2 regions of the Bacillus sp. AFS017336 genome follow, and region 2 is predicted to be linked to the other one. Evidence: riboswitches for the same ligand, from Rfam matches in the RefSeq annotation. Region 2 holds a riboswitch; the other holds the start of a gene.
The links. Region 2 has a riboswitch for cobalamin ahead of CN601_RS19480 (acyl-CoA thioesterase). Riboswitches for the same ligand answer to the same signal wherever they lie in the genome.

Region 1 (5,047 bases), on a different contig from region 2:
CTTGCTAAATTTAAATCATGGAAGACAGTTACAACAGTTTTATTCTCATTTTTTTGTAATTCCTTTAACATGTCCAAAATTTTAATTGTATGCATCAAGTCTAAATGGTTACTTGGTTCATCTAAAAAAATGTATGGGGTATCTTGTGCAAAGCATTGGGCAAGAAATACTCTTTGCCTTTCACCACCGCTAATTTCATTGATTAAGCTCTTCTCCATCTTATTAGTACCTGTCATTGACATTGCGCTTCTAACGGCTGTTTCGTCATGATCTGTCCAACTAGGAAAAAAAGAAGAAGAGTGGGCTAGTCGCCCTAATTTCACGGTTTCTTTTACCTCATATGAAAATGTATAGGAATTTTGTTGAGACAACACAGCAATCTTTTTAGCTATTTGTTTATTAGACATACTAGAAACTAATTCTCCATCTAACTTAACATTTCCTTTAGAAGGTTTAAAAAGTCCACATAGAATATTTAAAAATGTAGACTTCCCACTTCCGTTAGGTCCAATAATCCCTAGCCATTCTCCTTGATTGATCGAATAGGTGAGTCCATCCAAATCTGTATGAATTCCATCATATGAATATGAGATATCTTGACTTTTAATCATACTTTTCCTCTATTTCTTTTCAGTGATAGTAATATAAACGCAAACATTGGAGCACCTATTAAGGACGTAATTACTCCAATTGGTAATTCTCGAGGCGCGAGTACTACTCTCGATAAAATATCGGAACCTATTAAAAATATGGCTCCATTTATCATTGATAATGGCAGTAATTTTTTATGTAGTGGACCAACTAGCTGTCTAGTAAAATGCGGAACAACTAACCCTACAAACCCAATTGTTCCAGATACCGCTACAGCTGCACCAGATAAAATACTTCCTGTTAGCAAAATTAGATAAGTAGATTTTTTCACATCAATACCTATATGCTTTGCATTTGTACTACCAAATGTCATCGCATCTAGATGTCTATTTTGACTAAATAAAATCAAAAATGAAACAATTAAAAATGGTAGTAAACTTAAAGAATACTGAATACCTCTACTTCCAATATTCCCCATTAACCAGCCGATTACTGCACGTAATTCATTATTCGAAAATGTGATAAATAATGATAACAATGCAGAACAAAATGAACTGATTATGATTCCACCTAATATGATTGTTTCGACATTTAAAGAGCGATCTAATTTTCTTACAAATAATAATAAGATTAAAAGTGTACCAAAACCAAATAAAATACTAACTACTGGTAAAGTAAAGTAAGTAACAATCGGTAAACTTATTTGAAAAAATAAAACAAACACTGCTCCTACAGATGCGCCCGAAGAAACACCTAATGTAAAAGGATCGGCTAATGGATTTTTAAGTATACCTTGAAACGCGACTCCAGCTAATGAAAGACACGCTCCTACTAATCCAGCTAACAAAACTCTTGGCACACGGATATTCATAACAATTGTTTGAATATCTGCTGGAACATAATTAGTTTTAAATATATCATCAGAAAAGCTAGAAATGATAGAAGAAAAGGGAATCGATGTAGAACCAATCGAAACCCCTAAAATAAATAGAAAAATTAATAAAATAATTGGAAAGATAAAGATTAAATATGTATTATTTAAAAAGCTCTGGGTAAACCGCCTTTGCAATTGCTTCGACTCCCTCTGCAAGTCTTGGACCTGGTCTAGATGTTGTATCTGCATTAATATCATATACTCGTTTATTTTTGATTGCGCTTACTGTTTGCCAGTTCTTTCTAGCTATAATCGTTTTTTCTAGGTTTGGAGTAAAATCACCATAAGTAGTCAAAATTACGTCTGGGTTTGCTTTTATTGCTGATTCCTCACTGTACTGTACCCAACCTTTTTGATTTTCAGCTATATTTTTAGCATGAATCATCGAAATCATTTCATCTAGAAAAGTACCTTTGCCTGCTGTATATATTTCTGGTGGACCTGATATTTCAAGCCAAACCTTTGGATTTGTACCTGCTTTAGCTGTTTTTTTGCTAATTTCATCTAATTTTGTTTTCATTCCACTTACTACTTTTTTAGATTGCTTAGTTTTACCTGTGATTTCTCCAACTTGTAAAATTGTATCATATACATCATTAATAGTTGCAGCATTTTTAACGACAAACACATTGATTCCTGCTTGTTTTAATTGCTCTAAGCCATCTGCAGAAATTCCTAAACTTGATTCATGAGCTAATACTAAATCAGGTTTTAGAGAAATAATTTTTTCAACATTGTAAGTCATGTCAGCATTGTTTCCGCCAACTTTATCAATGTTTTTTACTTCCTTTGGATAATTATCAAAATCAGTTACTCCAACGACCTCTTTCCCTTCTCCAATAGAGTAAAGGATTTCTGTGTTACTTGGAATTAGTGAAACGATTCTTTTAGGTGCTTCTTTTAACGTAACTTCTTTTTTCGTAGCATCTTTAACAGTCATTGGAAAAGTTGCTTGTTCATCTGTACCTACATTCGATTTTTTTGGTGTCGTATCATTAGTACAACCAAATAAACCTAAACACAATAAAATCATGATAAAACTAGCTAAAAACTTCTTCATTTGAATCCTCCTAAAATTTTGGAAAGCATAAAAAAAACCCCATTCATTTTGAACGGGGCTGAAACAACATACATATACAAGAAGTCTTGCAACTGCTGCTTCAAACTCTTACTCCCCGAAGAATTGAACAAGGATGACTTTAGCAGGTCTACTGACTTTGCTTCAACCTACTCCGTCCTTCCCATTCTTTCGAACAGTGGATAGCCGTTTCGTCCACATTACAGTTGCGGGGACAGTTCTGGATTGTAACCAGATTCCCTTTTAAGCAATACTTGCACTAAACTCATCAATATTTCATTAATTCAATCGTAAGATATATTGAGTAAGAATTCAATTATTTTATTTATATTTTGTTGTGTAAAATACTATATTTCAATTATTTATCCAGGTGAGAACAGTCCAAACATAACTTTATTTAACTTGAAGTTTAGAAACTAAAATCTCAGGAAAATGTTTTATATGAAACAAGATTACTCTACATCTTTTTCGTTCATTCGTAAATCATGAGGGATTTTCACTTTAAATGTCGTTCCATGTCCAATCTCACTTGAAACCTTGATTGATCCACCATGAGCATTGACAATATTTTTAACAATTGCTAACCCTAAACCAGTACCGCTCCTACCTCTAGTACGAGCTTTATCGGCCTTATAAAAACGTTCAAACACAAATGGTAAATCTTCACTTGAAATCCCTGCACCCGAATCAATGAAACTAAATATTGTCGATGTTTCATTTTGACTTACAGATACAATTATTCTGCCATTTTCATTTGTATGTCTAATAGCATTATCAATTAAATTAGTAAAAACTTGCTCCATTCGATCTTCATCGATATATACATCTACATGTGGAACATTATCGATTTCACCAAATAGCTTAATATTTTTTTCTTTTGCTAGCCCTTTGAACTTACGTAAAATTCGATCTACAAATTGAATCAATGGGACATGATCTCGATTCAATTCAGTAAAACCATTTTCCATTCTTGCTAAATCTAACAAATCATTTACTAATCTACCCATTCGAAGTGACTCATCATAAATAATTTGTGACAACTCTTGCATTTCTTCTTTAGATTCTGCTACACCATCTACAATCGCTTCGCTATAGCCCTGTAGTAAAGAAATAGGAGTACGTAACTCATGAGAGACATGAGCTATAAAATCCTTTCTCATCTTCTCCAAACGCCTTTGTTCTGTCACGTCTCGGATTACAGCTACAACGCCTCTTATATTTGTCTGATTATAAAGTGGTGACATTAAAACTTGCCAATTACCTTGATCAAAATTTAATTCAATAAATTGCTTTTTCTCACTTACAACAACTAATTCAAATAAATCTAGTAATTCCTTCGTTAAAACGAGTGACGAGGTTTCTTCTTCAAAATAATCATCATTAAGCATTTTTAAAAAGCGTTCTGCCGGTGGATTTGTTGTTATAATTCGTCCTTCATTATCGATTGAAATAACGCCATCTACCATACTTGTAATTATATTAGAAACCTTTTCTTTCTCTTGCTTTAATGCATTCATATTAAAATTTAATTGTTTACTCATTTTATTAAATGAATAGGCTAGCTCTCCAATTTCATCACTAGAATGAATTGGCACTTTCACATTAAAATTACCCGAAGTCATACTACCCACAACTTCTTTCATCTTTCTTAACGGTGCTGTAATTTTTGATGAAAGGAAAAAAGAGAAAAATGTTGTTAATACGATTCCAATTGATGCAGCGAGCAAAACAAAATTAGTTGTTTGGTGAATCATTACTTTAACAGGTTGCAATGTTTGGTAAACAAATACAGCTCCATTTTTTGCATTAGCATTTAACGGCACACCAACAACTAATTTTTCCCTTTCACTATTTTCACCGTAGACTAGTCTTTTACTAACCTCTTTATCTTTAGTTAGTGTTTGGTCTAATACATCATCATTTTGTATTTCTTTAAAAGGTAAATCTTGTATTCCATATGTATTGTTTGAATACCACGGTTTTTGACCATCAATCGAAATAATTACTCTTGAATACCTACTCACAATATTATTTGATAAATATTCAATATTTGAAATTGGTTGGCCATTTTCAATTAATTGTGCAATTTTTGAAGCGTCATCCTTCATATTTTGTACTTGAAGGTCAATATAAAATTTTTCAAAAAAACCTATTAAGACAAATGTCAGAAAGGATAACACAAGAGATACTAATAATATAATTGTAAGCCAAAGCTTTCCAACTAAACTTCTTAGAATCATTACTCCTGACCTACTTCAAATTTGTAACCCACGCCCCATACTGTGACAATCATTTTTGCAGCATCTTCAGAGCTCTTACTTAATTTTTCTCGAAGTCGTTTGACATGTGTATCAACTGTTCGTAAATCCCCAAAAAAATCGTACTGCCATACAGATTTTAACAATGTTTCTCGATCAAAAACTTTCTCAGGTGACTTCGCTAAA
Region 2 (5,047 bases):
AGCGACTACTTTACCAAAATTAAATGAAGCACTTCAAAATTGGATTAAAGAATCTGGTGTATTACTAGAAGGTACTCAAAGCTATTTAGCAGAAATGAGTAATTCTTTAAATGAGTATATTGGAAATGAATATTTAAGCCTTGAGTGTGACTTTAAAGTATTAGATGACTGGCGCCGTGATGCAGATCGAATGACTAGTATGACTCAATTAGATGAGATGAATATATTATTAAACTCATCACCATCTCAATTTATTTTAAAGAGCTCAGGAATCTTATTAGGTTTATTACCTCAAAATAAATCGAAGCTTGTTGCTCAATACCAAAAATATGTTGATAATGTAAACTACGATGATGTTACATCTGACCTATCAACTAAGTTTTTCCTACAATTTGAAATGTTTGAAAAGACTTTACCAAGAGATTTAGCTATGTTCTTAAATGCTCCATTTGAGCAAATTCATGAGCTAGTTGATGAAATAAGATTAGCAATTTCTAACTATAACCGTACTTTAGATGACATGAAATCAAATCCAAGTATTTACTTTGATCCGATTACATTCTTCACAGTGCGTTTAAGACAATTAGAGTTTTTAACATTACGTAAATAATAAAAGAGTGTGCCAATATCAAAATGGCACACTCTTTTTTCAAGTTATTAAATCAATAATAAAGACAATTATTCTTCCGCAACTTCTTCATAAGGAATATGTACAACAATTGTTTGATAGCCCTCTTTAATTTTCACATAGCCACCCCAAGGGATTTGAAGGATTAAAAAGGCTCCTTTTGAATCAATTGAAAAGTGTGCAATTTTTTCATGTTCTTCATCAAGTAAAAGAACTTCTCTCTCATTTCCTACAGTTCGAATACCAGCGTGGCAATGAATTTGTATTTTCCAATTACCTAGTCTACTTAATAAGAGATGACTCATATAATAGTTCTCCTTCTATAAGTTGTTTTTTAAACTAACTTATTAAACTGATTAGTAAAATAGATACTTATATTGAGAAATGGTAAAAGGTTTATTCTATCTAACTAAATTCTATTCTTAAGAATGCTATCTTAAAACTATTTAGGTATGTTTTATAATTGATATTTTTTTATGGCTTTCCGCGTTATAAAATAACCAACTGCAATGATCGCAAACCAAATAATAATCATAAGAGAATTACCAATCAAGAAAACTGTCGTATTTTTAAATCCACTTACGATTGCATCAACATTTTGTTTAAATGTTACACCAATCCGGTCTCCAATCGTTTTTGGAGGAGTTGTATCAGTAATCGATGAAACTTCATTAATAAAAAGATTGATTGTACTGTAGTTTACAGCTGAATCATAACTTTTTAAAGTTGTTGTTAAACTTTCAATTTCGTATCTAACATCAGTTAATTGCTTTTCAATTTCTAAAATGTCTTTTAAAGAGCCAGCTTTTTTTAATAAATTCAATAAACGGTCTTCTTGAATTTTTAATGATTTCATACGCGTTTCTGTGTCAAAGTATTGATTGGATATATCATCAGTTGAAACAGTTTTTGAAATTACGTTTCCAATCTTATTTAAATTATTTAGAAATTCATTTAAATTTGTTGATGGAACCCTTACTGTATAATTTGCAGTTCTTGATGGTGATTGCTCAGAGTTGTTACTAGAGTACTTTTCCAATATGGATGTTCCGCTAATATGATTCGATTCGATATAGCCGCTCGAACTACTAACTGATTTTTCAAGAGCTGAAATGGTTTTATCAAATTTCTTTGTTTCGAGCTGTAATTCAGCTGTTTTTACTAATTTGCGATTACTAGCTTCAAGTTGTTCGAAAGGTTGCTTTTTTTGATCTTTGACCGAAGCATCAGTGTTATTTACAAAGCCCCTCTGATCTTGTTTTAACGATTTTGATGACATACTACTTATTTCTTTTTTTGAGTCAGGATTTGAACATGCAGAAACGAATAAACATACAAGTAGTATTAAAAATAAGTTTTTAAAAAAACGACGATAAATTAACATGAATTTAATCACCTCATATGTAGGTCGAATTTAAGGGTTGGAAAGATCCGTAATTAGTTTGGTTAGTTGTTTAATTTTTGTTTGTATTCCTTCCCTTTATTTCCTAATCTTTCATCAAACATTCGATTGCGATAGTAATTATTTTTTAGTTGCAGATTTTATATTTGTTAAAAATTTCTAATTTAACCTACTATACCATAAATAGAAGTAAGGGAAAGTGTGGTATTTAAACCAATTTTTGAACATTTTAAGTATATTTTTTAGTATGAAAAACCACATGCAAATCTATGGTGAGTTACTTTTATTTAATAGAAAAGTTATTAAGATATAATGAATGAATATTATTATTTTTGGAAAAGAAATAAATATTTTGACTATTTTTGTATTTTATGACAAAATAATGAAAACTAAATAGTAGGGAATAGGTGTAAATGAAATTCTTATTAATTCATTTACTTAAAAGGGAAGATTGGTGAAATTCCAACGCGGTCCCGCCACTGTAATAGATGAAAATTCTAAAGTCAGGAGACCTGCCTATTCTAACGACGCTGTTTGACCTACGAGAGATAGGGAGGTGCCTTTTGAAAGAAAGCTTAATTTAAAGTATTGTCATTATTTTATGTTTTCCAACGATCTTAAGGCATTTTTATCTTTTTTGAGATGAAAATGCTTTTTATTTTTTTAGGGGAATTTATGAAACTTCCAATTTTACATGCAAAAAACGATGGAAATTAAACATGTAAGACAGCAAAGTTGAAAGAATTGATGAAATTGGGTAAAGCCTGAATTTGAAATAAAGACTCGCCATGAGACAAAAAAAGATGAATTTTAACTTTGGTAAAATCAAAAAAATTAGAGAAATACATAATTCAATTAATTAAAAGTAGGGAGAAACCGATGAACAGTAGATACGTTAAAGAATCCAGAGTATTTGATAGTAGTAGAATATTTCCAACTGATTTAAATAACCATGGTACATTATTCGGTGGAAAGATGCTTGCAGCAATGGACTTAATTGCTTCTATTTCAGCAACAAAGCATTCGAGAATGGAATGTGTAACCGCATCGATGGATTCAGTCGAGTTTCTATGTCCAGTTCGCGAAAGTGATTGCATTTATTATGAATCATTTGTCATCTTAACAGGCTCAAGCTCAATGGAAGTATTTGTACGAGCTACTGCAGAAGACCTTCTTTCAGGTGAAAAAAGAGTGGCGGCAACATGTTTTGTAACTTTTGTTGCACTAAAAGATGGAAAACCTCATAAAGTAGTAGAGGCAATACCAGAAACTGAAGAAGAAATTAAATTACAGCAATTAGCATTTAAGCGTTTAGAAAGTCGCCAATTAAGAAAAAAACTAAGTAAGGAATTGGCATTAATTTGGAAAGAATAAAAGTAATGATTGAAATCATACTAAAAGTAAGCTAATATTAAATTAATATTTTTAAGGAGGCATCAAATTTAGACACTATGTACAATATCCGATAACTTTTAAAGCTAAAGAATTAATAGCAAAAAAGTACTCTGCCTGATAACAGAGAAATTGGATAAGTATGTCTATTTTTTGAGCCCATAATGAATATTAAGTAAATCCATTCAATTAAAAAAATGGTTTATTTAATAATAACTAAACTTTGTATATACTTTTTCGTATGTACTAGGCTTATTAAATTACATCCAATTTACACACAGGCAGATACTGCTTGTGTGTTTTTATTTTCTCTGGGCTAAAACAGAGGGATATTTTTAAATCGGATGGAGTGAAATATATGTTTATTATAAAAGCATCGAACATTGAAATAGAGTTAAACGGAATGACAATTTTTAAAAATGGAAATCTAGAACTAAAAGAAGGCGAACGAGTTGCTTTAATTGGTGAAAATGGAGTTGGGAAATCAACATTTATAAATGCAATTTTAGGAAATATTCCGCTTAATAAAGGGTTTTTGCAAATTCAATATTCAAAAGATGATATAGGTTGGCTTCTAACAGATGAAGAAGACCAGGAATTACTTACAGCAAGGGAAGTAATCGAATCATTTGATCAAGAACGTTATTTAATAAAGAAGAATTTAGAAAAGTTATCGCTTGACCTATCTAATGAAAAAAACATTGATAAATATAATGAATATTTAAGTAAGTATTTAGAATTAGATGGATATGACTTTGAAAATAAAATAGATCAAGTATTAAAGAAATTTCAATTACCGAAAGAGTTATGGAATATCCCGTTCAGTCATTTAAGTGGTGGACAAAAAACAAAAGTTAAATTAGCGAAAGTGATGATGAAACAACCTAAGCTATTAATTTTAGATGAACCAACAAATCATTTAGATACGGAGTCGATTCAATGGTTAACTGAGTGGTTAAAAAACTTTAAAGGTAGTGTGCTTTTTATATCACATGAACGACAATTCATTGATGATGTTGCGCTCGTTACAGTTGAATTAACGCATGCTGGCACATTTAAGTATAATGGTGGCTATTCAGCGTATAAAATTCAAAAAGAACATGAGCGAAAAACCCAGCAAGCTCAATATGAAAAACAAGAAGCGGAAAAGAAAAAGTTAATCGAAACGATCAATCAATATAAACAATGGTTTACAAGCTCGCATAATGCAGCGAGTGAACGTGATCCTTTTGCCAAGAAACAAGCTGCAAAAAACGCATTAAGATTTAAATCTAAGGAAAAGGATTTAGAACGATTAGAGAAAAGAAAAGTAGAGAAACCGAAAGAAGTTAAGACAATTGCAGCTAGCTTTGAAAATGAAACGTTCACTGCAAAGCAAATGATTACCTTTGAAAAAGTAGATTTCTCATACGCTGAAAAATCATTATTTAGCCAAGTTGACTTTCTGTTAGGTCGAGAAGATCGATTAGCTGTAATAGGTAAAAATGGTTCTGGAAAATCTACATTTTTAAAATTATTAACGGGATTATTGATTCCAAGTAATGGGTCCGTACGACATAACCCACAATTAAAAATAGGTTATTTTATGCAAGAGCTTGAAGCGTTAAATGAAGATTCTACGATTT

Region 1: another riboswitch for cobalamin. It lies ahead of CN601_RS09540 (ABC transporter substrate-binding protein); the one in region 2 lies ahead of CN601_RS19480 (acyl-CoA thioesterase).

The regions. Positions count from the first base shown of each region.
Region 1 covers NZ_NUCO01000019.1:18,787-23,833, reverse strand. Annotated here, with positions in the region: gene CN601_RS09550 (ABC transporter ATP-binding protein) at 1-611, opposite strand, end outside; gene CN601_RS09545 (FecCD family ABC transporter permease) at 608-1,660, opposite strand; gene CN601_RS09540 (ABC transporter substrate-binding protein) at 1,626-2,585, opposite strand; cobalamin riboswitch at 2,710-2,882, opposite strand; gene CN601_RS09535 (ATP-binding protein) at 3,056-4,843, opposite strand; gene CN601_RS09530 (response regulator transcription factor) at 4,843-5,047, opposite strand, start outside.
Region 2 covers NZ_NUCO01000034.1:51,463-56,509, forward strand. Annotated here, with positions in the region: gene CN601_RS19465 (dynamin family protein) at 1-610, shown strand, start outside; gene CN601_RS19470 (hypothetical protein) at 679-933, opposite strand; gene CN601_RS19475 (DUF4349 domain-containing protein) at 1,086-2,012, opposite strand; cobalamin riboswitch at 2,419-2,564, shown strand; gene CN601_RS19480 (acyl-CoA thioesterase) at 2,910-3,404, shown strand; gene abc-f (ribosomal protection-like ABC-F family protein) at 3,781-5,047, shown strand, end outside.